3 regions of the Sporosarcina sp. Y352 genome follow, and region 2 is predicted to be linked to each of the others. Evidence: a T-box and tRNA genes for the amino acid it is inferred to sense, from the RefSeq annotation. Region 2 holds a T-box; the other regions hold tRNA genes.

What was found. A T-box is a leader RNA that pairs with one kind of tRNA and senses whether it is charged. The one in region 2 lies ahead of pheS (phenylalanine--tRNA ligase subunit alpha), so its partner is inferred to be a tRNA-Phe.
Region 1: it encodes a tRNA-Phe, which carries the amino acid that the T-box ahead of pheS (phenylalanine--tRNA ligase subunit alpha) is inferred to sense. The anticodon was not compared.
Region 3: it encodes a tRNA-Phe, which carries the amino acid that the T-box ahead of pheS (phenylalanine--tRNA ligase subunit alpha) is inferred to sense. The anticodon was not compared.

The regions. Positions count from the first base shown of each region.
Region 1 covers NZ_JBXCJE010000021.1:112-8,566, forward strand. Annotated here, with positions in the region: tRNA gene AC1TO6_RS20110 (tRNA-Arg) at 70-146, shown strand; tRNA gene AC1TO6_RS20115 (tRNA-Pro) at 173-249, shown strand; tRNA gene AC1TO6_RS20120 (tRNA-Ala) at 366-441, shown strand; tRNA gene AC1TO6_RS20125 (tRNA-Met) at 468-541, shown strand; tRNA gene AC1TO6_RS20130 (tRNA-Ile) at 549-625, shown strand; tRNA gene AC1TO6_RS20135 (tRNA-Ser) at 643-735, shown strand; tRNA gene AC1TO6_RS20140 (tRNA-Met) at 784-858, shown strand; tRNA gene AC1TO6_RS20145 (tRNA-Asp) at 862-937, shown strand; tRNA gene AC1TO6_RS20150 (tRNA-Phe) at 999-1,074, shown strand; tRNA gene AC1TO6_RS20155 (tRNA-Gly) at 1,082-1,152, shown strand; tRNA gene AC1TO6_RS20160 (tRNA-Ile) at 1,160-1,236, shown strand; tRNA gene AC1TO6_RS20165 (tRNA-Asn) at 1,238-1,312, shown strand; tRNA gene AC1TO6_RS20170 (tRNA-Ser) at 1,320-1,410, shown strand; tRNA gene AC1TO6_RS20175 (tRNA-Glu) at 1,419-1,490, shown strand; partial or broken gene AC1TO6_RS20180 (RNA-guided endonuclease InsQ/TnpB family protein) at 2,224-3,672, opposite strand; gene sigY (RNA polymerase sigma factor SigY) at 3,919-4,449, shown strand; gene AC1TO6_RS20190 (YxlC family protein) at 4,436-4,780, shown strand; gene AC1TO6_RS20195 (CPBP family intramembrane glutamic endopeptidase) at 5,319-6,110, shown strand; gene AC1TO6_RS20200 (serine hydrolase domain-containing protein) at 6,273-7,259, shown strand; partial or broken gene paiA (spermidine/spermine N(1)-acetyltransferase) at 7,437-7,954, shown strand; gene AC1TO6_RS20210 (FMN-binding negative transcriptional regulator) at 7,976-8,455, shown strand, end outside.
Region 2 covers NZ_JBXCJE010000001.1:146,378-156,721, reverse strand. Annotated here, with positions in the region: gene argF (ornithine carbamoyltransferase) at 1-882, shown strand, start outside; gene sspI (small acid-soluble spore protein SspI) at 1,119-1,331, opposite strand; gene AC1TO6_RS00900 (TrmH family RNA methyltransferase) at 1,423-2,187, shown strand; T-box leader at 2,248-2,479, shown strand; gene pheS (phenylalanine--tRNA ligase subunit alpha) at 2,521-3,558, shown strand; gene pheT (phenylalanine--tRNA ligase subunit beta) at 3,571-5,982, shown strand; gene AC1TO6_RS00885 (hypothetical protein) at 6,261-6,641, shown strand; gene AC1TO6_RS00880 (hypothetical protein) at 7,150-7,392, shown strand; gene AC1TO6_RS00875 (hypothetical protein) at 7,471-7,848, shown strand; gene AC1TO6_RS00870 (hypothetical protein) at 7,854-8,135, shown strand; gene AC1TO6_RS00865 (hypothetical protein) at 8,388-8,963, opposite strand; gene rnhC (ribonuclease HIII) at 9,080-10,021, opposite strand; gene zapA (cell division protein ZapA) at 10,112-10,344, shown strand, end outside.
Region 3 covers NZ_JBXCJE010000001.1:553,734-564,077, reverse strand. Annotated here, with positions in the region: partial or broken rRNA gene AC1TO6_RS03015 (23S ribosomal RNA) at 1-81, shown strand, start outside; rRNA gene rrf (5S ribosomal RNA) at 232-347, shown strand; tRNA gene AC1TO6_RS03005 (tRNA-Val) at 489-564, shown strand; tRNA gene AC1TO6_RS03000 (tRNA-Thr) at 631-706, shown strand; tRNA gene AC1TO6_RS02995 (tRNA-Lys) at 713-788, shown strand; tRNA gene AC1TO6_RS02990 (tRNA-Leu) at 820-901, shown strand; tRNA gene AC1TO6_RS02985 (tRNA-Gly) at 910-984, shown strand; tRNA gene AC1TO6_RS02980 (tRNA-Leu) at 992-1,077, shown strand; tRNA gene AC1TO6_RS02975 (tRNA-Arg) at 1,101-1,177, shown strand; tRNA gene AC1TO6_RS02970 (tRNA-Pro) at 1,203-1,279, shown strand; tRNA gene AC1TO6_RS02965 (tRNA-Ala) at 1,362-1,437, shown strand; tRNA gene AC1TO6_RS02960 (tRNA-Met) at 1,464-1,537, shown strand; tRNA gene AC1TO6_RS02955 (tRNA-Ile) at 1,545-1,621, shown strand; tRNA gene AC1TO6_RS02950 (tRNA-Ser) at 1,642-1,734, shown strand; tRNA gene AC1TO6_RS02945 (tRNA-Met) at 1,776-1,850, shown strand; tRNA gene AC1TO6_RS02940 (tRNA-Asp) at 1,854-1,929, shown strand; tRNA gene AC1TO6_RS02935 (tRNA-Phe) at 1,985-2,060, shown strand; tRNA gene AC1TO6_RS02930 (tRNA-Gly) at 2,068-2,141, shown strand; tRNA gene AC1TO6_RS02925 (tRNA-Ile) at 2,145-2,221, shown strand; tRNA gene AC1TO6_RS02920 (tRNA-Asn) at 2,223-2,297, shown strand; tRNA gene AC1TO6_RS02915 (tRNA-Ser) at 2,305-2,395, shown strand; tRNA gene AC1TO6_RS02910 (tRNA-Glu) at 2,404-2,475, shown strand; gene AC1TO6_RS02905 (TraR/DksA C4-type zinc finger protein) at 2,784-3,524, opposite strand; gene AC1TO6_RS02900 (1,4-dihydroxy-2-naphthoate polyprenyltransferase) at 3,703-4,617, opposite strand; gene AC1TO6_RS02895 (isochorismate synthase) at 4,826-6,211, shown strand; gene menD (2-succinyl-5-enolpyruvyl-6-hydroxy-3-cyclohexene-1-carboxylic-acid synthase) at 6,204-7,916, shown strand; gene menH (2-succinyl-6-hydroxy-2,4-cyclohexadiene-1-carboxylate synthase) at 7,909-8,754, shown strand; gene menB (1,4-dihydroxy-2-naphthoyl-CoA synthase) at 8,751-9,569, shown strand; gene AC1TO6_RS02875 (o-succinylbenzoate--CoA ligase) at 9,623-10,344, shown strand, end outside.

The DNA of each region.
Region 1 (8,455 bases), on a different contig from region 2:
CATACAGGACTTAAATTCCTGCGGTCATGACTACCGGTTCTCGGCATAGATACTTAATTATACTTATATGCGCTCGTAGCTCAATTGGATAGAGCACCTGACTACGGATCAGGAGGTTGTGGATTCGACTTCTGCCGGGCGCACCATTATTTTTTATCAATTTATATATTATCGGGACGTAGCTCAGCTTGGTAGAGCACTTGGTTTGGGACCAAGGGGTCGTAGGTTCGAATCCTGTCTTCCCGACCATTAAACTTTTTAAGCAGTTCTATCGCTTAAAGAAGTTACCATTTTAAGCAGTTCCACCGCTTAAATAAGCTATCATCTTAAGTAGAGTTGTTACTTAATTAATTAACCCTTACATTGGGGCCTTAGCTCAGCTGGGAGAGCGCCTGCCTTGCACGCAGGAGGTCAGCGGTTCGATCCCGCTAGGCTCCACCAATTACAAAAACTATATATATTATCCTGGCGGCGTAGCTCAGCTGGCTAGAGCGTACGGTTCATACCCGTGAGGTCGGGGGTTCGATCCCCTCTGCCGCCATCTTAAGGGACCTTTAGCTCAGTTCGTTAGAGCATACGGCTCATAACCGTCTGGTCGCAGGTTCCAGTCCTGCAGAGTCCACCAATACTTTATATAATCACGGAGGTATACCCAAGCTCGGCTGAAGGGATCGGTCTTGAAAACCGACAGGGGAGTCAAATCCCGCGGGGGTTCGAATCCCTCTACCTCCTCCATTATCACTAAGTGGTGAAATGCATTTGAATAGTTACTCATATTGTTGTCGCGGGGTGGAGAAGTGGTATCTCGTCGGGCTCATAATCCGAAGGTCGCAGGTTCAAATCCTGCCCCCGCAACCAAATGGTCCCGTGGTGTAGCGGTTAACATGCCTGCCTGTCACGCAGGAGATCGCCGGTTCGATCCCGGTCGGGACCGCCATTTTTATTAGTATTATCATAGGGTTTAAGAAAAGTGAGAGCTTACTGTAAACCGAATATGTGGCTCAGTAGCTCAGTCGGTAGAGCAAAGGACTGAAAATCCTTGTGTCGGCGGTTCGATTCCGTCCTGAGCCACCATAATTATGCGAGTGTAGTTTAGTGGTAAAACCTCAGCCTTCCAAGCTGATGATGAGGGTTCGATTCCCTTCACTCGCTTCAAAGAGGGCCTATAGCTCAGCTGGTTAGAGCGCACGCCTGATAAGCGTGAGGTCGGTGGTTCGAGTCCACTTAGGCCCACCATTCCGCAGTAGCTCAGTGGTAGAGCAATCGGCTGTTAACCGATCGGTCGTAGGTTCGAGTCCTACCTGCGGAGCCATTTTTTTGGGGAAGTACTCAAGCGGCTCAAGAGGTGCCCCTGCTAAGGGCATAGATCGCGAAAGCGGTGCGAGGGTTCGAATCCCTCCTTCTCCGCCATATTCTTTGGCCCCTTGGTCAAGCGGTTAAGACACCGCCCTTTCACGGCGGTATCACGGGTTCGAATCCCGTAGGGGTCATAATAAAAAGCAGCTTTACTAGTTCATTGAGAACTAGTAAAGCTGCTTTTCGTTTGCTTCGAGACACGCCCGAAAAATGTTTTGGCATACCAGAAGAGATACTTACGCATTTTGAGTGATTTATATTAAAACCGATTTTTCCTATTCAGGAGATGTCGGTTTTTTGCATTCAAAAAGGTATTGAAGGGAGTTGGAAGAGGATCTATTGAAATATGAATATAGGGTTATTTTAAAACGCATTTACTTAGCAATCACTATGTATAAATACGTTTATCTACTTATTTAAAATACAAAATTCAGTCGTGGGAGATTCATGAGTGTTTTTTATCTTGTCGCTGAAATGTTAATTGTCGGATTCCCAATTTGTCTAATTGCTTTAGTATTTATAATGTTGCACTAACGGGGCAGCATTCCTGTTTGAAGGATATTCGGGGTCTTGAAAGAAAAAAAGCCCTCTAGTATGATGAGGGTGTCAACGACCATTGACCCATCATCAAACAAGGAGGACTTCTTTATGCGGTTTAAATGCAATGAAAAAATTAATCAAGTTAGTTAGTTAAAGAAGACATACTTAAACAAATCATGTAAGTAGTTTGATAATACTATAGTAATTAAAAAAGTACTCTGAACTCGTTGAATGAGCAACAATACCTTGGTTTTTAGTCAAATATATAACTTTCAAGTAAACTTAATGAACCTCCCACGACTGAAGTCACGGGTTTCAGGGTTGGTGCTATCGCACATTGACCACTTGAGGCTGGGAACACACAGCCGCTATACCGTTAGCGAATGCTTTCGGCACTACTTTTCTTAGGATGTTTGCTGCACCATTAACATCCGCATTTATTAAAAAAGTATTTTTAGTACGGTAAATACCGCGTTTTAATCTTTTTCCACTGAATATTTGTTTGACATTATTCCCCGATTTGTAGGTTGGAATAATGTCATCATCTAGAAAACTAGCCTGTGATGTGTAACTTTCTTCAGTTACAATCACCGAAATACCCTCGGCATTTGCTTTGTAAGTAATTAATTCTATTAGCAATGAGTGTGGCACTTGGACAAAGTTTTGATTGTTTCTTTTCCCTAATTCTATTTTTTGTTTCCAACCCACATTCTTGCCAATAACAATTGCATCAATGTTTCTTTCCACGGCTATTTTCACGATATTGAAACTAACTTTATGGAAAAAGTCTTTGATTTGTCTATGTCTTGCGAAATCTAATTTCACTAATTTTTCAGACTGGAAGTTTCCTTCTTTTGATTTCTTCCCGTTACGAAGAGCCGCGTAGTAGTAAGCGCGCATTTTGTTGTACCATTGGTTGATGGATTTAACTTTACCGCCTTTAAAAAGGACTGGAACGTGCTCTGTATTAAAAACTAGCGCTGCAATGTTATCAAGACCTAAATCGATACTCATGCATCGCTCCAATTTGAAGGATACTTGTTTTTTCCTCTCGATTAAAAACACTAATTCAACAGTAAAACAATTGTGCTTGGGTATGATTCTCACTTGTTAAAACTTACCGTTGAAATTTGCTAACTTACCAATATTTATTTTACTTTTGGTTTTTGGAAAGCTCAGGAATTTACCGTCTTTATTTTTGCAAATCTGATTCGAAAGAGTTGATTCTTTCCTGCTTCCTTTAGGTAGGTAACCAGGAATAGAAGGTCTTCCTGTATATTTTCCTGGGTTCTTTTTGAAGTCTTTCAAACTTGCGAAAAAACTAGTCCAATTTTGTACAACATTTCTAAGAACTTGTTGATTTATCTGACCTGGCAATGAATAATAGTCTGTTTGTTTAATTGTTTTAAATAGACAATCAAGAAAATTGTAACCTAAGAAGGATTTTTCTTTTGAAGGTAACTCAAATAGGTTTTCCTTTATTTCTTTTTGTTCGTCTTTCGGTTTCATTTGTTCTTTTTCTAATTTTTTGCTAAATGCTCCTTGTTGATTTGCATTCATTTTATCAATATTGTCACGAATTGTGTTCATTACTTCTATTTGTAAAGGCTGTAACACACCTACATTATTTAAAGCAGTGTATACCTGCCTGATAAAGAAATTTGTCGTGTTATATAGTTTATTACTATTTAGACAAAGTTCATCGAAATAAGTATACATTTTATGACCATTTTTAATATTGATTTGAAAAGTTCGATATTCTTTATTCGGCACCATAGTTTGTCACCTGCCTTCCTTAAGAATATTCTACCAAATGGAACATAGGTTTGCCCAGTGATGTTACTTTAGAACAAAAAAGGAAAGCCAATTCATCCCACGACTGAAGTCACGTGTGTTCTTGGCTTAATCATAAATACTAATAGGTGGCTAAATGTTTTTGTTGTGATTCTTTATTTTGAAAATGAACGATTTTCCCCAGTTAGTCGTATTACATATAGATTATTATTGTCTGGAGTAGATCTCATGGATGAAAAGGATTTAATTCGAAAGGCGAAAATAGGAGATACATTGGCTCTTTCGAAACTGTTACAACAGAATTATTCGTTCCTATTTAAGTATTTAATGAAAGCTACCCTTCATCCACAAATCGCAGAAGATTTAACACAAGAGACTATGATGAAGTGTATTGAAAAAATCCAACTGTATAATGGTGAATCCAAGTTTTCCTCATGGCTCATAACAATCGCAACAAACCTTTTTATCGATCAACAGCGTAGAAAGAAGCGGGAGATAAACTGGCTAGAGCAGGAACAAGCTCTCCGAAAAATGAAATGGATTGCAGCCAATATGAACGAAGAATGGACTGATGTACTTGATGTACTTGCTCAAATTAATGAAGAAATACGTATGCCAATCTTGTTAAAGCATTATTACGGATATTCATATAAGGAAATTGGGAAAATGATGGGTATTGCAGAAGGAACAGTAAAATCTCGAGTTTCAAATGGTCTAAAAAGTATACGAAAGGAGTTGGCTGAACTTGAAGGAGTATGATTCTAAAAATAGTAAATCTATGTTGGATGATGAAGATGAATTAACGGTTAAGCAATTAATAGATGGTTTAGAAAAACTGGATCAATGGAATCCAGTATCTACTCCACACTTACAATGGTTTCAACAGAATGTTGAATTAGAGAAAAAAAGAATACGAAAAAAACAATGGAAAGACCTCCTCACGTTTATGTCTGTTGCAGTATTTGTGCTTTCGGTTGTGATTGCTGTCGTTTATCGTCAGCCAATTCTTTTTCTATATTTTCAGCTTGTGGGGATTATCTTATTGCCCTTAGCTCTTAACAAAACTAGAAAGAAGGTCAGTAATGAATGAACTTAAACGAACTAAGTAGCACACCGCTTTGGTTATTGGTAGTGATTGCATTCATTCTGATTTGCCAGAGCTCATGGATGTTTTGGGATGCACAGATGAGGGGACACAATGCTTGGCTATGGGGCTTTTTAGGCCTTATTCAATTTCCAACGTATCTTATTATCTATCTTATTTTTGTAAGAAAAAAATTTAAAAGAAAAATCTCAGGAACAAATTCCTGAGATTTTTTTATTTATTTTTTCGTGAGTGAACGATTAGACGAACGTAATCGTATTAAGGGTAAGTAAACAATTTGGAGGAGGAAAAATGAATGAACTGTTAAATGGAATCCCATGGGGAGTGATTGCGCCAATTCTTGTCTTACAATTAATTCTAAGCTGTTTTCTGAGAGATTGTTGCTATTAGATGACATCTTTAACAATACGATAACTAAACTTGTAGAATATCTTGTCTTCGACGAAGATGTTTTCTATCGTTAACAGAGAAAACAAAAATTCATAATTTAATGACCTTTAAACTAAAATCAAGGAGGTTAGCTATGATAAAGCAAAAAAGTGTTAAAGGATTATTCATTTATCTCTTGGTTGGAATCATTGCAATTTTTTTCTCCATTCTTTTTGTACTATCGACAAATCGGACCCAATTAGAGCAATTGAGCGAAATGACGGGGTTCTCAGGACCGCCTGAAATGTTAGCCTTACTCTCCGTCATACCAAATTTTGTTTTATTTATAATTTTTCTTGTCATTGGATTTTTCATTGCTCATAAAGTGGGTTTAAAATCTGTGATTATTCACCCTCACGCTAGAGAAAAGCCAAAATCAGAGTGGATAAAAGGGATTAAACTAGCTATCATACTCGGTTTGATTGCAGCGGTCGTTTTGAGAGGTTTCGATTATCTTTTCCGACCGTTCTTACCAGATGGTTTAATAGAACTATTACGACCTTATAGTACGTTAGAATTTATAACAGCTTTACTCTACGGAGGAATTCTTGAAGAACTACTAACGCGTTTTGGGTTAATGAGCTTGTTAGTCTTTATTTTTTGGAAACTATTTGATCGAAAATCGGCAAAACCTTCTAACTGGGTCTTTATCGTTGCCATATTCATTAGCGCATTATTATTTGCATTAGGTCACTATGGCATAACCGCAAGTAATATAGAAATGACACCATTCATTTGGTTCCGAATGATTCTCCTAAATGGTTTACCTGGTTTCTTCTTTGGCTGGATTTATTGGAAGCACAATCTAGAACTTGCCATGCTTGCACATATGTTTGCACATATTGCTATGAATATACTAATGTTGATTTACTCCTTATTTATGTAAAAGTATCAGAAAAGTTACGTCCATTTACTAATAAATTGGATTAACTAATAAGGTTTCAGTCAAAATCGTTATTATAATGATTAACATGGGGGAGGTAAGCATATCGAAATTCAAAAACAAAAAGTCCGAAAAATTTTCGGAAACCTTACAAAAAAAAAGCAAATACATGAATCTGTTCTTCTCGTAGAAAATTCCAATGGAGATGTTTCATACAGCTTTGGGTACGGGGGGAAGAATATAGATACGCCATTCTTTATTGCAAGTATCACAAAGCTGTTCACAACCACTTGTATTTATATATTGAGAGAGCAGGGAAAACTGTCACTGGATGATGAAATAACAAGATATTTAAAAAAAGACACATTAAAGAACCTTCACGTATACAAAGGCCGAGAGTATTCTAATAGACTTACAATTTCGAACTTATTGTTTCATACAAGTGGATTGAGGGATGTGATTGAGGAGGGGAGCAATAAGTCGAAAAAACGTGCTATCCTTTATAAGGATGTGCAAATTGATTTTAATGAAACCCTATTAAAGACGAAGGAAATTAAACCACACTTTGCACCAGATATGGGAAAAAGAGCTCATTACGCAAATATAAACTTTGAAATTCTCGGAAAAATAATTGAAATAGTTACTAATTCAACATTGGAAGATGTGTATAGACAATTAATTTTTGATCCATTAGAACTTAAAAGTACTTATCTTCCGAAAGATGAGGATGATTTTATCCCGTATGTGTATTATAAGGACACTGCCTTATACCGTCCAAAATTACTTAGGAGCGTTCGCGCAAGTGGCGGTTGTGTTTCCACGGCTCGTGAATTAATGGTATTTATCAAGGCTTTTTTTAAAGGAAATCTATTTAATAATACTGTTTTTCATGAACTAAAAGTAAACAACAGATTGCAGGCTTCTATGCTTCCAATTCATTACGGTTCAGGATATATGAGAGTTCCACTAAATGGTCTTGCAACAATTTTTATGGGAAAAGGTGAGTTAATTGGTCATTCTGGTTCAACAGGTTCCTTTGCATTTTACTATCCCGAAAGTGACATGTTTTTTATTGGAGATGTCAATCAAATGGAAAACCCCTCGACTCCTGTACGGTTGGTGATGCGACTTGCCATGACTATAAAATCATGAAGATTAAAGTATCTTCCATTAAGCGCAATTTTTAAATAAAATCCTCTTTACTTATTGTGCTAACGGATGCTTTAGTAAAAGAAGAAAGGGTTCTATCTTTTTTAAAATTAGGTCTTGATAATTTTAGTTCAGTCGCCAAACGGCAAAAATACGCTCGTTGACGTCAGATATATTCAAATGGGTATAAATATAAAAAAGTGTATACTTGAAGATTCACGCGAACTTCAAGAAATTAGTCAAGAAACATTTATTGAGACATTTAAGCATCAAAATGCACCAGAAAATATGAATGCTTATTTTGAAAGAGCATTTAACTTAAAACAATTAGAAAAGAATTATCCAATCCTTCTTCGCACTTCTATTTTTGTTGTTTTAATAATGAAGTCGCTGGATATTTGAAGGTCAACACCGATAATGCTCAGTCGGAAGAAATGGACGTTGGATCACTTGAAATTGAGAGGATTTATATTAGGAGCAAATTTCAAAATCATGGGCTTGGTAAGTGCCTTCTAAATAAAGCGATGGAAATTGCGATAGAATGTAAGATAAATAAAATCTGGCTAGGTGTATGGGAAAAAAATGAAAAGGCTATTGCTTTTAATAAAAAAAGGGGGTTTGTTCAAACTGGAGCCCACTCTTTTTATATGGGTAATGAAGAACAAGTGGACTTTATAATGATCAATACGATCACATAACTGTTTTGAAAGGGGTTTACTATGTATATTCCTAAATATTTCAAAGTCAAAGATGCTGATAAAATTTGGGATTTTATTCAAAATAACTCTTTTGGCACGATTGTCACAACAGAACAAGGAAAACCAATTTCCACTCATTTGCCATTGCAGTTAATGAAGGAAGGAGATACTTACTATATAACAGGACATATGGCTTATGGGAATCCTCAGTGGAGAACACTCGAAACCTGTGAAGATGTACTGGTTATGTTTCAAGGACCACATGCTTATATCTCTTCTTCCTGGTATGAAAAGGAAAATGTTCCGACATGGAACTATCAAGCTGTACATGCATATGGTATAGCCAGCATTTTGGATGAAGAAGAGCTTAAACAGGACCTGGCAATGTTGCTTCAAAAATACGAAAAACACCGTGATAATCCAGTTTTATGGGATAATCTATCTCCTGAAGTTTTAGAACAACTAAAAGGGATTGTTGGATTTAAGATTAAAGTACATGAA
Region 2 (10,344 bases):
CGTGATGAGGTAGCGTATCTATTATATAAAGCGGATACTATGAAAAAAGAGATGGCAGCTGGCAAAATGCCAAATTTATTGGCGGGAAAAACACTCGGTATGATTTTTGAGAAGCATTCAACGCGCACACGTATTTCATTCGAAGTGGGAATGATCCAGCTAGGTGGGCATGCGATATTCATGAATGCACGCGACTTGCAAATTGGGCGCGGGGAATCGGTTTATGATACTGGTCATGTACTGTCTGAGTATTTAGATGGCGTCATGATTCGTGCGAACTCACATGAAATGGTGAAAGAATTGGCACAACATACTTCGGTTCCAGTTATCAATGGCTTGACGGATATTTTTCATCCATGTCAGGCATTAGCAGATTTACTGACAGTTTTGGAAGTGAAAGGGTCATTAGAGGGAATGAAGTTAGCATACATTGGGGATGGGAATAATGTAGCACATTCCCTGGTCATTGCCGCAGCACATATGGGTATGCATGTAGCTGTCGCAACACCAAAAGGATTTGAATACAATCCGAATCTTTTAGTGAAAGCAAAAGCTATTGCTGTAAAAAATGGTGGAAGTGTTTTTGAAACGACGAATCCTGTTGAGGCTGTTACAGATGCAGATGTTGTTTATACTGATGTCTGGACGAGTATGGGGCAAGAAGAAGAAGCGGCCGCACGTCTCGAAGCATTCAAAGAGTTTCAAATTAACGACAGTTTGGTGGCTCATGCGAAAAAGGATTACATGTTCTTGCATTGCCTACCTGCTCACCGTGAAGAAGAAGTAGCGACTTCTGTTATCGATGGTCCAAATTCTTATGTTTTCCAACAAGCAGGGAACCGATTGCATGCACAAAAAGCGGTACTTGCATCTTTGTTATAATTAAATACCTTAAAAGCCCAGGTTTGTTGTCTGGGCTTTTTTGCTGATTCATTCAAAATTAATGGTAAACTGAAAATATGTTTGATCAATAAATGATATTATTCCGTGAAGGATTTGGTGAAATTTCTAGTTTTAAAATACTAAAGCCGCTCAATGAATGAGCGGCTTTATGTTTATCCAAATGCCATCCTAGAAAATTGTGCGGGTGACAGTTGTACACGAAGTTTTTACAAAGTTTAACTTGCCGAAAATACTTGTGCTAGTTCTCCGGCCATCTTTGTTTTTTCCTGTTCACCTGAACTATTCCACAGCTTTTCAAAAAACACCCCAAGGCCTGGTAACAGGTGTTCTTCGCCTCGCTTGATGGCATCTTCCACAACGTTACGGATATCATCCGCTGTATTATTCGTCATGTTTGCCGTAATCGCATCTCTTATTTGAAAATCCATTTTATCAACCTCCCACACTCATTTTGGACACAAATATCGCCAACTATACCGTCATTTGTTACACTGAAAAGAAAAAGGCGGTAAAGAATATATGAAACGCATTGAATCCTCACAAAACGCACTTGTGAAACATTGGAAAAAGCTTGTTACAACACGAAAAGAACGCGATCAGTCGAAAGAATTCCTTGTCGAGGGTTTTCATCTCGTTGAAGAAGCATTGAAAAGTGATGGGACAATTCTCGCGTTAATCACCCGTGACGGTGTTGAAATTCCTGAAGGATGGTCTATTGAAGATGTGAAACTTGTTGAAATAACAGAAGCGATTGCGAAAGAAATATCTGAGACGGAACAGTCGCAGGGCATTTATGCACATTGCCGTCAGCCGGTGCACGCTGAAGAGGACTATACAGCATGGAAAAAACTTTTATTAATTGACGCAGTCCAAGATCCAGGTAATGTCGGTACGATGATACGAACGGCAGACGCTGCTGGAATGGATGCAGTTATTCTTGGGGTAGGGACCGCTGATTCATATAATCCGAAAACAGTACGGTCTGCGCAAGGCTCCCATTTCAATATCCCAATCGTCAAAGGTGATCTTATTGAATGGACGGCTAAGTCGAAGGAAGCGGGCATTCAGGTTTTGGGGACAGGATTAAAAAATGCTGTGAATCACTCCGATATTTGGCCGCAAGCCGAATTTGCATTGATCGTTGGAAATGAAGGCAGCGGTGTCAATCCTGAATTGCTTGCAATGGCGGACAACACAGTCAAAATTCCAATGTACGGCAAAGCGGAATCGTTAAATGTTGCGGTTGCGACTGGAATCTTACTCTATACGTACTCCAAACTGTAAAAATTGCATGTTGTTGCTGTACAAATCATAATCGGGTATACTATTGGTTATGAACAGAAATGAAAAGCGATGATCGGGAAAAGTAAACAACACATGAGCCAAAAGGGAGTCAGCGCCTTGACTGAAAGCGCAGATGGGTAAATGAGTGTCGAAGTTCACCCCGTGAGCTGCCGCCGGGACCAGCGTAAGCTGTAAAGGTGAGCCGGTGCCGGACCGTTATTCCGATTTGAGTGATCATATCTTTTTGGTATGATAATCAGGGTGGTACCGCGAAATCGTCCTCGTCCCTTTTATAAGGGGCGGGTTTTTTTTATTTTCGAGAGGAGAATCGCAATGGAAGCACAATTAGAACTGTTGAAAGATGAGGCGCTTGCAAAAATTGAAGCTGCTTCAGATGTTAAAGCGTTAATCGAAGTCCGTGTTGCCTATTTAGGGAAAAAGGGACCAATCACTGATCTACTGAAAGGGATGGGAAAACTCCCTGCCGAGGAACGACCTAAGATGGGGGCACTCGTCAATGTCATCCGCGAAACGGTAACTGAAGTTCTGGAAGACCGTATGGTGAAACTTGAGGAATTGGCAATCAATGAACAGCTTGAAAAAGAATCAATTGATGTCACATTGCCTGGACGTCCAGCAAGAACTGGGAATCACCATCCGCTAACACGTGTAGTTGAAGAAATCGAAGACTTCTTCATTAGCATGGGCTATGAAATCGCCGAAGGTCCCGAAGTTGAGAAAGATTATTACAACTTTGAGGCACTGAACTTGCCAAAAGGCCACCCTGCACGCGATATGCAAGACTCGTTCTACATATCCGAAGATATACTTCTTCGTACACATACGTCACCTGTACAGGCTCGCACGATGGAAGCAAAAGGCGGCGCACCGATTAAAATCATCTGCCCGGGTAAAGTGTACCGACGTGACAGTGATGACGCGACGCATTCACATCAGTTCACACAAATCGAAGGGCTTGTCATCGGAGAAGATATCCGGATGAGCGACTTGAAAGGAACCCTTTCTTTATTTGCGAAGAAAATGTTTGGCGATGAGCGTGAAATTCGTCTCCGTCCAAGCTTCTTCCCATTCACGGAACCATCTGTTGAAATGGACATTTCTTGTTTCAAATGCGGCGGAGATGGCTGTAACGTTTGTAAAAAAACGGGCTGGATCGAAATTTTGGGTGCCGGAATGGTACACCCGAACGTGCTGAAAATGGCTGGTTATGATCCGGCTGTCGTTTCAGGTTTCGCTTTCGGTATGGGACCTGAACGAATTGCAATGTTGAAATATGGTGTGGAAGATATCCGTCATTTCTATACGAATGACGTGCGGTTTGTATCGCAATTCCACCGGACGGAAGCTTAAGGAGGAATTGATATGTTAGTATCTACAAAATGGTTGAGTGAGTATGTAAATATAGAGGGTATTGCTGTTGCGGATCTTGCGGAGAAAATTACACGCTCCGGCATTGAAGTCGATTCAATCATCGATCGTTCACACGGAATGACGAACGTTGTCGTTGGATATGTTAAAGAATGTGTGAAGCATCCGGAAGCGGACAAATTGCGCATCTGCCAAGTGGACGTTGGGGAAGAAACAACACAAATCATTTGTGGCGCACCGAACGTTGCAGAAGGACAAAAAGTAATTGTTGCACGCCCGGGCGCTGTACTGCCAGGCGGCATGAAAATTAAAAAAGCGAAACTACGCGGTGAAGAATCGAACGGTATGATCTGTTCGCTTCAAGAACTTGCAATTGAAGGGAAGCTTGTACCGAAAGCCTATGCAGAAGGTATTTACGTACTCCCTGAATCGGCAGTACCTGGAGAATCAGCACTGTCACTACTTGGTCTTGATGATCAAGTACTTGAATTCGATTTGACGCCAAATCGCTCGGACGCACTTAGCATGATTGGTGTTGCCTATGAAGTTGGCGCGATTTTATCACAAGGAATTCAGCTTCCTGAAATTAACTACACGACTTCAAATGAAAAAGCGGAAGATGTGCTGAAATTGCGCATTGATGCAAAAGAAGACAATCCGATGTACGTCGCGAAAGTTGTAAAAAACGTCAAGGTTGCAGAATCACCGTTATGGCTACAAAATCGCTTGATGGCTGCAGGCGTACGTCCACATAATAACGTTGTCGACATTACGAACTTTGTGCTAATGGAATACGGCCAGCCGCTTCATGCTTTTGATTACGATCGTCTTGGAACAGGAGAAATCGCTGTCCGACTTGCAGAGCAAGGCGAGAAATTCACGACATTGGATAATACTGAACGGACGCTTGAAGCGCACCAACTTGTCATTACAAATGGTAAAGAACCAGTGGCGCTTGCCGGCGTAATGGGCGGGCTAAATACTGAAGTGCATGACGGAACGACAACTGTTGTCATCGAGTCGGCTTACTTCGCACCGGGATCTGTCCGCCGTACGTCGAGAGAGCTTGGGCTTCGCAGTGACGCAAGTACGCGCTTTGAAAAAGGAGTCGATCCGAATCGAGTAACAGCCGCAGCAGAACGCGCCGCGCAATTAATGTCTGAAATTGCGGGCGGCGAAGTGCTAGAAGGGTCCGTTATTATCGATGAACTCGAAAAAACGCCTGTACGAATTGTTGTTTCTCCGGATTATATTAACAACCGTCTAGGTATGAAAATACCTCTGGAAGAAATGTTGGCGATTCTGGAAAGACTGCAAATCCCGACAGAAGCGGTGAACGGCAAACTACTTATCGATGCGCCGACTCGTAGGCAGGATCTGCGTATTGAAGAAGATATTATCGAAGAAATTGCTCGGATGTACGGCTATGACTTGATTCCGATGACGCTTCCTGTGACGGAATCGACGCCGGGTGGCTTGACACCATATCAGGCGAAACGTCGTACAGTTAGAGCGTTCCTTGAAGGCGCAGGACTCTACCAGGCGCTGACGTATTCATTGACATCTAAGGAACAGGCACAAAGCTACGCGCTTGAAACAGCACCTGTTACAGAGCTTCTGATGCCGATGAGTGAAGATCGCAGTATACTTCGTCAAAGCCTCATTCCTCATCTTCTAGAGGCAGCGACTTATAACGTTGCACGCCGTATGGATTCGGTGGCACTTTATGAAACGGGATCGGTTTTCCTTGGAGAAGAAGAAGATGGCCTTCCGCAGGAAGTGGAACATGTTGCAGCTGTTATAACTGGCAAGTGGGTCGACCATGCATGGCAAGCTGAAACAAAACCGGTAGACTTCTTCGTCCTGAAAGGGATTGTCGAAGGCATGATGGACAGTCTAGGTCTATCTGAAGGTCTGTTATTCAAACAAACCATTCTTGACGGGATGCATCCTGGGAGGACAGCAAATATTTTCTATAACGGCGAACGGATTGGTTTGATCGGTCAAATCCATCCTACGGAACAGAAAAAACGCGATTTGAAAAACACATATGTCATGGAAATGAACCTTGCTAAAATCCTTTCTATCGAAACGGATGAATTGCTATATGTTCCGGTTCCACGTTTCCCATCGAGTTCAAGAGACATCGCGCTAGTCGTTTCGAGCGATACATCAGCAGGTACGCTTGAAAACGTTATTCAAAGTGCTGGCGGTAAATTGTTGAAAGACATCAGATTGTTCGACTTGTATGAAGGGGATAATGTTGAAGATGGTAAGAAGTCACTTGCATTTTCGCTGACATATTCTGATTCCGAGCGCACATTGACGGACGAAGAAGTCGTCAAAGCGCACGACAAAGTGTTGAACGCATTAACAACAGAAGCAGGAGCTTTGCTTCGCGGATAAATAAACAAAAGCGGTACACAGAATTTCGATTCTGTGTGCCGCTATTTTTTAAAGGTAAGTATAAGATTTTCAACCTGTAGCGGTGTCTAGACTTCAGGCGCCAGCCCCTGGGGTTATTAGTCGTTTGAGAAGGGATTGAACTATATCCCTTCTGTGCCAAATAGAAATGGTGAAATAACTACGTACCATACACAAAGTGGTAAAAAATTCTGGAAAACAATAAATGGTGATAATATCCCAGTAATTACTCCAGTAGAGTGAAAAGTGAGGGGCTAGGAATGAAGTATTTAGCAATGGTTAAAAGGTTAAATCCACTTATTGAAGAGGAAGTATGCCTTGAAATTGGAGGGGTTCAATTTACAGGTTTTTCATTTGTATGTCCTTATAAAATTGAGGTTGGGCAAATTTATCCCGTTTCACTAGGGTTTACGATTTTAGATGAATTTATTATTGAGGAAATAAATGGAGATAAGAAAGAGTTGGAGCAAATTTGTAAGGGTTATCAATACTACATCCGAGGACTTTTACATGAGACCTCAATAGATGTTGGAATAATTATTTCAGATGAAGATGAGTATTTCATGAATTATTCTAATTTATTTGGTAAATTTGTTGAAATGAAAGTTGATAGAATTAGTATTGAATTCTTACAAAAATAGTATGAAATAATAGGTTGATTCACAAAACAAAAACGCAAACCATGAGGTTATACTTTGTGAACCTGTACGTGCGATAGTAGTCAGGTTAATTATTATTAACGTACTAATTGGTACAAGTAGTTTCTCGGACTACGAATACTTTTTCACATCATTTACAACACTATTAGATGCTGACTGACAGTCATATCATGATACAGCAAATGGCAGATCATGAGCAGCAACAAATAAAATCTCAAATCGATCAAAGACTTGTGAAGCAGAAAGAATCTCAATTAAAAGAAGTATATCTACAATGGAATGCTCGTTCGGGGAAACTGAGAGATAATAATAAAACAGCACTGTAGACTGACAAAGCGATTTGAAGCAGAAATAAAACACTTGACTAAACGTAAGAAACACCATCTTTAGGCTACCTGACCTCAAGTTTTTTTGGGTCAGGTAGCCTGATTTTTATTATCGAAGGGTTATTCACGAATGGACTCACTGACATCCATTTCCTAGCAGGTCATTGGGCGGCCTTGTCTTCAAAAAATACGCTGTAGACGGAATTGGCACTTCGTACGCAGCGGCAGCGTTTGATTTCTACACGGAAGATATTGGAGCTATGCTAAGTGCAGATGCGACAGTAAACCAGAGAATGGAAGCTGCAGCTTTCACTTTCATTAAACCTGCCAAAGGACTAGGTATGGTACATGATATTTCGAAGGCAAAGGGTATAGATAATGCATCTGATAACAAAAACAATAATTAATACAGAGGTGAGAGCTTACTTCACTCTCCAACAAGACCAAATGGAATTGGTAAGCCTCATGTATCAAGTTTAGGTGATTTGGTTCCAGCTAGTAAGGATGGTTTATATAAAGGTCGCCAAGTGACTGTTACAGTACATATACTTGGAGGTTATAGAAAAAGAGCTAAGTCTAATAGTCCATATACTAGTATTACTAATAACAAAAATGTGATTGGGAATTATGGAGAAAATGCAATTGAATTGGATATTTCTGCTGTAAGGAAAGATATACAGTCTAGAAAAGTAAAGGATGTTGTTATACTTTCTCCAAAGCAAATTCTGAAAATAATAGAAAGAGATGTTATTTCCTCTGATTTTTTGAAGAAAAGAGCTATTGACTGGACTAAAAGGGATAATGAGTATTTGATTAAAGCGGAGGTTCCTAGCCAATACATTAAGATTTCGTCTAAGGAGTGAGAATTTTGAAGCTTTTCTTTTTAAACGAATGTTTAGGGGAACTAGAAAATATTATTGTTGAAGGGATGTGGGTAAATGGAAAGATCATACCTAATAAGAACATGGAGAAATTCAAGGCTTTTTGCGAGGAGATTGTTGACGAAGAAAACGAGTTCGCAGAAGAGGGTTTTAGTGAAGAATGGTTAGATGATAGCAATTGGTTTATTATTGATAATGAAAATAGAAAAAAGAATATATACATACCTGCAGTTTATCCTGATGGGGATATTAACTGGGGATGGAGATGATTTAAAAATATAAAGCTTTGATTATAGATGGTGCTTGTCAATTACACTGTTTATGTTTGCGCACTGGAAGGGCATAAATTGAGTGATTAACAAGTGGATGAAGTGAAAGGCTTGTTTTTATATTAGTTTATCGATCATTACTATATCTTAAATATAAACAGGACCTATATAATTACATAGAAAATCCCCGAATACAAGACTTTTCAAAAAGTGTCTGCTTTTCGGGGGGAGCTCAGAATATGCGGTTCATGTTCATTCATTGACGCCTTTCGTGACTATAAATCCGATTTCGGCTTCTAACTTAAATGGTTCCACATCAATCGTGCCAAGCTCAATGTTGAATTCGGCGGAACCATGGATGATATACTCACCTTTAGGAAATCCCTCATTAATAAGTGTCTGTATGAATTCTATAATCTTTTCATCATCATTACCACTATACCCTCCGGCAAATGAGTATCTCGCGCGCAATGGTTCGTCTTTTTTTAATGTCGTCACAATTAACGGTTCATTCATCGGGTAATCGATACTGATTCCCCGTGTCCTTTCTTCCAATGGGAAATAGAAGGGAGAAGCGGCATGGGAAATGTCGATGGAGGCTTGATCGCCGATATATGTTAATTCGGCAAATATTGCAGTATCGCCAAAAATGTCATACACGTCTTTTTCTGTGAACAAGCGATAAATGAAATCACCTTTTACCACTTGGGTTTCCGCTGGTGGCAGCGGTTCCGTTGGACGGGGTTGATGGTTGGCATCATTTTTTTCAGCAGTACCGCATGCAGTAAGGATAGAAATAAAAACGAATAAAAAAACGAATCTTCTCACAACAATCACCTCTATCAATTAGAACGGAAGAAGAGCGATAAAGTAACATTTTTTGTGTTTACCTCTATTAAGATTAGAGACGGTTAAATGGCAATATGAGGCACCGAATTTAGTTGTTATTTTTTACGATTTTTCCTAGCCGCGAGAGCCTTTGCTTTCCCCGCATTCGCAAAATGCCACTTTGTCAACGATTTCAATGTATCTTCACCGCTGTTCAATAAAATCTTGGCGGCCACTTCGTCCACTTTTGGTCCTGCGCCTTTTGGAATTGTCATACCCGCAATACCACTCAGCCGATCCATCTCTTCTAAAAAAGCAACACGCGCAATAATAGACGCGGCTGCTACTGACATATGAAGACCTTCCGCTTTCGTAGAAAACAGCACATTCTCTCTCACAATTTCAGACTCCGCTTTAATATGATTATAATAAATGCCGCGTTCAGCGAATTGGTCAATCAAAATATAATCGGGTTTCTCGCCATCCATTTTTCGAAGAACATGCTTAAGCGCTTGATTATGGAGGAGGGCTTTAATCTTCCCTTGGGACCAGCCACTTGCTTGCACTTCATTGTATTTCGCGTTATCAAGTGTCAATACACTATGGAGAAGCGCTACCTGCAAATCAGGGGCGATTTTCCGCATAAGGTCATCCGTTAGCATTTTTGAATCTTTCACTCCGAGTTCGCGTACCAATTCGACTTGATCGGCACGGACGAAACAAGCCGCAACCGTGACAGGTCCGAAGAAATCACCCGTTCCAGTTTCATCCGATCCGAGTACTGATAGTTCTGCCAAGCGATCGGGCAGAGAATCTCCTTTTGTTTTCACCGCCACTGAGCCTGCTTTACCTTCAGCTGTACCCCAGCGCGCCGCCTCCCGTTCAGACCCTGCGCCTTGGAACAGCACTTTACCAGATTTATAGGCAGTGATAGAAGTATCCGGCAGCTTTGCGGCAAAAACGACGCCTGGGGCATTGCGAATGATTTTGGACGCGGTATAATGACTTATTACTTTCTTCATTACTTGATCATTTACAATAATGACTTGATTACTCAATTTATTACATCCTTTCGTCGACTTATTTCACAACCAAAACAATTTCGTGGTATGATTGATAACAGGGTTTTTACGTAGGAGGTGGTATCATTGGCAGACGAACAGAAGACGCGCATAGCAGTAGATATATACGGACAGACCTATAAAATGGTCGGTACCGAGACAAGTACTCATATGCGGCTGGTCGCTTCGCTGGTCGATGAACGGATGAGGGAAATCAGTGCCCATAATCCCTACCTCGACAGTACGAAAATCGCTGTGTTAACCGCCGTTAATAGTGTACATGATAATCTTAAATTAAATATACAAATTGAACAATTAGA
Region 3 (10,344 bases), 410 kb from region 2:
AAGATGAGGTTGATAGGTCTGGGGTGGAAGCACGGCGACGTGTGGAGCTGACGGATACTAATCGATCGAGGACTTAACCAATTTTGAAGAGGGCTTGATTACCCTGATTCATGCACACAATGTCTGTTTCATTCAGTTTTGAACGAATAAGTACCGTTCATAAAAATAGTGCTTGCAATTAGCTTGAGAGTTGTTATAATGAGTATTGTCTTAGAAATAAGACGATGAAGGTCTGGTGACGATTGCGAAGAGGTCACACCCGTTCCCATACCGAACACGGAAGTTAAGCTCTTCAGCGCCGATGGTAGTTGGGGGTTTCCCCCTGTGAGAGTAGGACGTCGCCGGGCCTAAACATTCATTACATACAGTTTAGATCTTTGTAATAAGAAGCTTAAGACTCATTATGTGGGACAAGCCATTAATACATAGAAATGATTGAGTAAGTAGAAATGTTTAAACTTTATTTAGTTTGTTGAAATGATTACCCAGGAGGATTAGCTCAGCTGGGAGAGCACCTGCCTTACAAGCAGGGGGTCGGCGGTTCGAGCCCGTCATCCTCCACCAATTTTTTTAAAACACGAACTTTCGTTTTAAAGAAATTTCATTACGGATTCACTTCGTATGAATAATGCCGGAGTAGCTCAACTGGTAGAGCAACTGACTTGTAATCAGTAGGTTGAGGGTTCAAGTCCTTTCTCCGGCACCACTTTTCGAGCCATTAGCTCAGTTGGTAGAGCATCTGACTTTTAATCAGAGGGTCGCAGGTTCGAATCCTGCATGGCTCACCATTTTTTATGAAATAAGGTCAATTTATATATTGCGGGTATGGCGGAACTGGCAGACGCGCTAGACTTAGGATCTAGTGCCTTCGGGCGTGGGGGTTCGACTCCCTTTACCCGCACTTATAGTGCGGAAGTAGTTCAGTGGTAGAATACGACCTTGCCAAGGTCGGGGTCGCGGGTTCGAATCCCGTCTTCCGCTCCATATTTTTGCCGGGGTGGCGGAACTGGCAGACGCACAGGACTTAAAATCCTGCGATAGGTGACTATCGTACCGGTTCGATTCCGGTTCTCGGCATAAATAACTTTTTACACTTATATGCGCTCGTAGCTCAATTGGATAGAGCACCTGACTACGGATCAGGAGGTTGTGGATTCGACTTCTGCCGGGCGCACCATTATATTTTAAAATTTAATAAACATCGGGACGTAGCTCAGCTTGGTAGAGCACTTGGTTTGGGACCAAGGGGTCGCAGGTTCGAATCCTGTCTTCCCGACCATTAAGCTTTTTAAGCAGATTCACCGCTTAAATAAACTATCATCTTAAATCGAATTATTACTTAATTAACTAACCCTTACATTGGGGCCTTAGCTCAGCTGGGAGAGCGCCTGCCTTGCACGCAGGAGGTCAGCGGTTCGATCCCGCTAGGCTCCACCAATTACAAAAACTATTTAAATTATCCTGGCGGCGTAGCTCAGCTGGCTAGAGCGTACGGTTCATACCCGTGAGGTCGGGGGTTCGATCCCCTCTGCCGCCATCTTAAAGGACCTTTAGCTCAGTTGGTTAGAGCAGACGGCTCATAACCGTCCGGTCGCAGGTTCGAGTCCTGCAAGGTCCACCACTTATTTATTATACAGCCATGGAGGTATACCCAAGCTCGGCTGAAGGGATCGGTCTTGAAAACCGACAGGGGAGTCAAATCCCGCGGGGGTTCGAATCCCTCTACCTCCTCCATTTTTACTAGTGGTAAAATTAAATAATACTTATATTGTTGTCGCGGGGTGGAGAAGTGGTATCTCGTCGGGCTCATAACCCGAAGGTCGCAGGTTCAAATCCTGCCCCCGCAACCAAATGGTCCCGTGGTGTAGCGGTTAACATGCCTGCCTGTCACGCAGGAGATCGCCGGTTCGATCCCGGTCGGGACCGCCATTTTTTATTAGTATTATAGGGTTTAAGATAAGTAATTAACTTAAATCAAATACGTGGCTCAGTAGCTCAGTCGGTAGAGCAAAGGACTGAAAATCCTTGTGTCGGCGGTTCGATTCCGTCCTGAGCCACCATTTTTATGCGAGTGTAGTTTAGTGGTAAAACCTCAGCCTTCCAAGCTGATGATGAGGGTTCGATTCCCTTCACTCGCTCCAAGAGGGCCTATAGCTCAGCTGGTTAGAGCGCACGCCTGATAAGCGTGAGGTCGGTGGTTCGAGTCCACTTAGGCCCACCATTCCGCAGTAGCTCAGTGGTAGAGCAATCGGCTGTTAACCGATCGGTCGTAGGTTCGAGTCCTACCTGCGGAGCCATTTATATGGGGAAGTACTCAAGCGGCTCAAGAGGTGCCCCTGCTAAGGGTATAGATCGCGAAAGCGGTGCGAGGGTTCGAATCCCTCCTTCTCCGCCATATAATTTGGCCCCTTGGTCAAGCGGTTAAGACACCGCCCTTTCACGGCGGTATCACGGGTTCGAATCCCGTAGGGGTCATAATAAAAGCAGTAATACAAGTTTTTTATTAAACTTGTATTACTGCTTTTTTATTGTTTAGAAAGATAATTTTAATGATTGGATTTCATGTCTGGACTCGCCGTTTACTGCTTGTGGGGACAAGTCTTTTCCTACTACTATGAATCGGTACATTTGCTTAATTATCTTGTGTATTGTAAACCTGAATATACTTTTTCGACTTGGTTTTGTACTCAACAATTGCTAATAGATACAATGGAATCTACTTCCATTGTATCTAGCACCGTAAATTAAAAACCTATACCAATTGACTCAATTAACAAATTAATTCATTTTCTTTTGCCGTCAACATAACCATCGCTTTCATGATATGGAATGTCGCCAAGTGGGGATTCAATACCTTCATTATCCAATTCATCTTCGTATTTGTCAGAAGCATCGGATCGTACAAAACCCCTTGATTGACCATTTATATCGGTGCCAGTGAATTCTTCAATTTCTTCAGCTGCACCGTCTGAAATCTCGTTGTCGTATAGCGTATTGTAGCTGGCGTGATCCCCACTAAAATCTGAAGGGGTTTCAGATGTACCGGATTTTGCAATTTCCTGAAAGCTATCTTCACTTTCCCGAGTTGTTCCCAACTTTCGATCGGCGAATGAGTTAGGGTTGGCCATGGTAAGAGTATCTTCTTCTACGGGTCTGTCTAGAGGTACTTCTTGCTCTGTCGCATGTTCAATGCAAAGAGTGGTATAAGGAACTGCCTCAAGCCGCTCAAATGGTATATCCGTTTGACATACTTCGCATTTTCCATAAGAACCATCCTCCATTGCTTGTAAGGCGTTTTCTACTTTATTAAGCTCAGAGCCTGCATGCACGTTCAGTGCTACGTCTTTCTCTCTCTCAAACAGTTCAGTACCCATGTCAGCAGGATGATTGTCATACATAGAAAGTTCTCCGACTTCTTCTAACGGACTATCTTTAATATCGGTTTCTTTTGCTGTTTTGGTTAAATGATCCATCATTTCATGTAACTCTTTTTTTAATGTCTCTGTTTGTTTCGCATCTAACATGTTTTGCCACGTCCTTTTCAGTAATAGTATCAGTATGCTCATTAATAACTTGCTTAATGAGCATGGAATGGATTGTTTTCTATTCTTTTTACTTTCCTTCTTGAAGTCCTTTTTAAACATTCGAACAAAAAAAGTCCGATCCATCAGAGTGATGGTTCAGACTTTTTTTGATTAAATATTAAAAAAGAAGATGTCCAATGAGGATTCCAGTGCCTAATAGTAATCCAAACAGCGTGTTTGTGATTGCAGTGTTTTTCATGGCAGGGTTCACATGTATGGGTAGGTGGTTATTTCGGAACACGGCGATTGCAGATGCCGGTTTTTTTAGACTTAAGAATATGATTAACGCCCATGGAGTGAGATGTCCAAAGAGAATCAGTGCTACAACCCAACCATAAGATACGATGAAAAATAGCATTAGGATGGTAATTGCATTAGAACGGCCAACTAGAATCGCAAGCGTCTTCCGTCCGCCTTCCTTATCTCCTTCCAAATCACGTATATTGTTTGCCATCATAATACCCGCGACAAGCAACATACTTGGTATGGATAGAAGTACTGCTTCTGTCGTGATCGTTCCTGTCTGAATATAGAATGCAATGAGGATTAGTAGCATTCCCATGACAACTCCGGAAAAGAGTTCCCCAAAAGGCGTGTATGCGATTGGATATGGACCGCCTGTATAAAAATAACCAATTATCATGGATATGCCACCGACCACTGCAAGCATCCACGACGTTTCCATGCATATGTATACTCCTATAAGAATGGAGATTCCGTAAAGCATAAAGGCAAGGTTCAACACCGTTTTCGGTTTGACGCCATTCCGGACAATTGTACCTCCGATACCTATGGATTGTTCTGTATCGAGACCTCTTTTGAAATCATAGTATTCATTGAACATATTTGTCGCCATTTGAATGAATATACTTGCAATAAGCATAGCGAAAAATAGAGGAAAATGAATGTCCCCATATGTCAACGCAATCATTGTACCGAGGAAAACTGGTGCAAAAGCTGCAGTGAGTGTATGAGGTCGGGTTAGCTGCCACCAAATTCGCCAACCTGAATCCGCTTCTATTTTCTGTTGCATTATGATTCTCTCCCTACATTTGTGATTAAGCCAAGAACACCCATGATTTCAGTCGTAGGAGGTTCATAATGACCTCATCCATTGTACTCCATAATTGGTGGAGTGAACAGAGAGACTGCATATTATGTGCCGAAACGCTACAGTTTCGGTATAATAGAATAAAGGAATAAGCTCAAAATTTGACGTATGAATGTGCGGAGGGAAAATAATGAATCGGAAGTTGACCACTACCCGCGAATCTAAATTAAAAGTTAGTCAGCATGAAATGCGCTTTTTCACAGAAACTGTTGATGCGGATCGAATATCACCACTTGCATTTTTTGAGGCAGGGGATTCATGTTATAAAGATGAACGGTTTTATTGGCAAAATGCAGATAAAACATTAACACTTGTTGGAATTGGACATGCTACTGTATTGACCAGTGAAGAAACGGAGAATCGTTTTGAGGTTATTTCAGAAAGCTGGAAAAACTTGTGTGCGGCGCTTATAAAGGAAGAAAATGATCGGGAGCCTGTTCTTTTCGGAGGTTTCTCATTTGATCCTAAAAGTAATAAGGGAACAGAGTGGGATGCATTTCCATCTGCTCATTTTGTTGTGCCTGCTTTCCAGCTATCAATTACAAATGGCAAGACTGCCATCTCCATAAACCTAGTTACAAAAAGCAATGATGCTGCGGAGCAGTTTGAAAAGTTGCGCGAGGAAAGGGATCGTCTTATCCATATTGCACAAGTGGAAGAATTCGCTCTTCATACCAAGCCAGAAGTTGTATCTATTGAGGAGCTAGCGAAAAATCATTATATGGAAACGTTAGTTGATATTACAGAACGAATTAATAATGGTGAAGCGGAGAAGGTTGTAATTGCAAGAGCGATAAAATTAAACTTTAAAGATAAAGTACCTGCTGTCACGGCACTTCACCATATTACGAACGAACAACAAGAAAGTTACCACTTCGGTTTGCAAAAAGAAGGTCAACTATTTTTCGGTGCTACTCCAGAGCGGCTTATAGAAATATCAAACGGACGGGCGTACTCTGCATGTGTAGCAGGGTCTATCAAACGTGGTAAATCAGCGGCTGAAGACCGGAAACTTGGTGATCAACTTCTTGAAGATCGTAAAAATAGGGAAGAGCATCAATACGTTGTAAATATGATTTCACAAGTATTTGAAACTTTTTGTACAGATGTCAAAGTTTCAAAAGTACCGAAATTAATGAAAGTTCGTGATATACAGCATCTGTTAACACCAGTTGAGGGGAAAGTTGAACATGGGACTGATATTTTTAGCATGGTTCAGGCTCTCCATCCAACTCCGGCACTTGGCGGTGTTCCGACAGAAAAATCGATGGAACTGATTCGCACTGAGGAAAACATGGATCGAGGATATTATGCAGCACCAATCGGCTGGACGGATACAGCAGGAAATGGTGAATTTGCTGTGGCTATCCGCTCTGCACTACTCGATGGGGATAGTGCATATTTGTATGCGGGGGGCGGTATTGTGGCGGATTCTGAACCTGATAAGGAATACGACGAAACATGGGTGAAATTCAGACCGGTCATACGTGCACTTGGGGGTAAATTGAATGGATAACCGAATAGTTTTGACTGATTATGTTCGACGAATGACCAGTGCTTTGATGATGGCCGGTGTGAAAACTGTGGTCATTAGTCCGGGCTCTCGTTCGACACCACTCGCATATGCATTTGCCTCAACAGATGAGCTTGATGTGTATATGCAAGTAGACGAACGCTCAGCAGCCTATTTTGCACTTGGAATGGCAAAGGCCTCTTCTGATCCTATCGTTCTCCTATGTACATCAGGTACAGCAGCGTCCAACTATCATCCTGCGATAACAGAAGCGTACTATGCGCGAATCCCACTAATTGTTATTACTGCGGATCGCCCACACGAACTAAGAGAAGTTGGAGCACCACAGGCAATCGATCAAATTCGAATGTACGGTAAGCATGTGAAACATAGTGTAGACTTCCCACTTGCAGAAAAAAATACAGACATTGATGACTTTATCGATAGACATATAAGTCGGGCATTATCGGTAGCAACTACAGCTCCACGCGGACCGGTCCATTTAAATGTTCCGTTCCGTGAACCGCTACTCATTGATTTTGATCGTGAGATACCCAAAATGACTTTCCAGAAAAGGATTCAAAGTGTAGATAGTCTGGATCTAGAAACGATTCAACAGATTACCTTGTTACTTGCTCGTTCAGAAAAGGGAATAATTATTGCTGGGGAAATGCCAGTAGGATTAAATAAAGAGCTTTTCTGGAGCTTTGCAAAAGCGCTGGAATGGCCGGTATTGTGCGATCCGATATCAAATCTTCGTACGGAAATACCAGAGCAATGCCGTTCACTATGTATTGATCATTATGATGCAATATTAAAGAGCGAGTTATTCAAAGGGAAATCTGTACCTGATACTGTGATTCGATTCGGTACACAACCGGTTTCGAAACCACTTTCACTATATTTGAAAGCAATGCGACCAGCGAACGTTATCACGGTTGATGAATCACCGGAATTCCGAGATTCACTTGGTATTGTTACCCATCATATCCAGGCTTCACCTGAAACGGTATTAAGAATATTGGTCGAAAAACAAAAGACATCTTTTTCGGAGTCATGGACACTAGCGAATGATGCTGCATCTGCAATCACCGATGAATACACGGGAGTTGACGGAGATGAAGGGATTTTTGCAAAGTTGCTTTTTGAGCATCTTCCCTCCGGCAGCGACTTAATTACTGGTAGCAGTATGCCAATCCGTGATGTTGATACGTTTTTTAGGAAAACGACCAAAGATATAGCGATTTTTGCCAACCGTGGGACGAACGGAATTGATGGCGTTGTCTCGACAGCTTTCGGTGTCCAGACCAATAGAAAGAGACCGGCGTGGCTATTAATAGGCGATCTGTCGTTCTTGCATGACGTCAATGGGCTTATTGTAACTCGTTTTCATGAGGTTGACTTGACTATTGTAATTATCAATAATGACGGTGGTGGTATATTCTCATACCTTCCACAAGCTGAAGCAGGCCGTCATTTTGAAGAATTATTTGGTACACCTACAGGGTTAACGTTTGGTCACATAGCAGCTATGTATGACGCTCAGTATGCAGCGATAACAACCCCAGAAGAGTTTGGGATAGAGTTAGCTAAAGTGAAAAATAAACCAGTGCGCATCATAGAAGTATTTACAAATCGACAGGCAAACGTCGTTGCACACCGTGACCTATGGAAACAAATTACCGCTAGGATTGAGCAGGATGAGTAACAAGACGATTCGCATTCGGGGCATAGATATAAATGTAGAAATTTCGGGTGAAGAACAGTTACCCTCTGTCGTTCTACTACATGGATTCACAGGTAGCACTGCTTCATGGCGTGAAATAGTTGAATTATTCAGAGGTAAATACAGAACAATAGCTGTCGATTTGACTGGACACGGGAAATCGAGTATTCCAGATGATGTAAATAGATACACGATGGAACAGCAATTAGCCGATCTCGAGGAATTATTTACTGTGTTATCACTTGATCAATTCATATTGATAGGTTATTCCATGGGTGGGCGTATCGCTCTGGCTTATACAATTAATTATCCGAATCGGATTTCATCATTAATTCTAGAAAGCTCTTCTCCAGGTTTAAAGACAGAAAATGAAAGAAATGAAAGAAAAGCAGCGGATAAACGTTTGGCAGAAAGAATATTGAAAGATGGGTTACCTTCATTCGTCGACTTTTGGGAAAACGTTCAGTTATTTGCAACACAGAAAAGTTTACCTAAAGAAAAACAGATAAAAATCAGAAATGAGCGGCTAGGTCAAAGGGGTAATGGACTAGCCAACAGCCTACTCGGCATTGGCACAGGCAGCCAACAGTCTTATTGGGAATGTCTTGAGACGTTCAATCTGCCTGTTTTGCTAATAACGGGAGAACTCGACACTAAGTTCGTAAATATTTCCCGGGAAATGCATGATAAATTTCACAATGTCCGCCATGAAACGATAAAACACGTTGGGCATGCAATTCATGTGGAAAAACCGGGTACATTTGCTACAATGGTAGAGCAGCATGTTTCAGAGTTGAAAAATCGAGGAGGGTCACTATGACACGTCAATGGGAAACGATACGTACATACGAAGACATCAAATACGAACAGTATGGCGGGATTGCAAAAGTAACAATCAACCGTCCGGAAGTGCGCAATGCATTCCGACCTAAAACGGTATCAGAGTTAATCGACGCATTTTCACGCGCACGGGACGACCAGAGCATTGGAGTCATCGTATTAACAGGGGAAGGCGAGAAAGCATTCTGTTCAGGCGGAGACCAATCAGTTCGTGGTCACGGCGGCTATGTCGGTGAAGATGAAATACCGCGTCTTAACGTTCTGGACTTGCAGCGCCTAATCCGGGTTATTCCAAAACCGGTTGTGGCAATGGTTGCAGGATATGCAATCGGCGGCGGACACGTTCTGCATGTTGTCTGTGATTTGACGATTGCTGCAGAAAATGCAGTTTTCGGACAAACAGGACCGAAAGTCGGTTCATTCGACGCAGGTTACGGTTCAGGATACTTGGCACGAATCGTCGGTCATAAGAAAGCGCGTGAAATCTGGTTCTTATGCCGTCAATACAACGCACAGGAAGCACTCGAAATGGGTTTAGTTAACACTGTGGTTCCTTATGAACAATTGGAAGACGAGACTGTCCAGTGGTGTGAAGAGATGCTTGGCATGAGCCCAACTGCACTTCGTTTCGTAAAAGCAGCAATGAACGCAGATACGGACGGACTTGCTGGACTTCAACAATTAGCTGGTGATGCAACACTTCTTTATTACACAACGGATGAGGCGAAAGAAGGCCGCGATGCGTTCAAAGAAAAACGTAAACCGGAATTCGGACAGTTTCCTCGATTCCCTTAATAAAACTGCATGAATACTTAAAGAGCTGCCTTTAATCGGGTGGCTTTTTCTGAATGGATGGTGATTGGATGATTCCAAATTGGTTAATACAGCGGGCATATTTAACGCCCGATAAAACAGCTTTTTCATTTAAGGATGAAAAGTGGACATTTATACAATTAAAAAATCGTGCAATGACTCTTGCGCAGAAAATGAAAGCCAATGGTTTAAGTGAAGGGGATCGAATTGCACTACTTGGGGCTTCCAATGCTGAAATGGTATTTGTCATTCATGCCTGTATGCTATTGGGACTAGAAATTGTCATGTTGAATAGCCGGTTGACGAAAAAGGAGATTGAGTATCAATTCGACGACTCAAGTGCTACCACGCTAATTGTGGCGGATGATTTACATAGCATAGTTGCTGACATGCCATTACAGAAGTTATACTTTTCTGCAATTTACACGAGCTCTGAAAGGCCATTTATTATCCAGGATAGTTGGGAAACCGACAGAACCATTACAATTATGTATACATCAGGTACGACAGGATTTCCGAAAGGTGTCCGTCAAACCGTTGGGAATCATGTTTCGAGTGCACTTTCATCGGTCCTTAATCTGGGGCTTAACGAACGGGATGCGTGGCTATGTGCTATGCCACTTTTCCATATTAGCGGCTTTTCAATTCTAGTCCGTTCTGTTCTTTATGGAATGGAAGTCGTATTGCAGGAGAAGTTCGATGCAGTTAAATCTGCCAGTGCAGTAGAGAATGGGTTAGTCACATATATGTCCGTCGT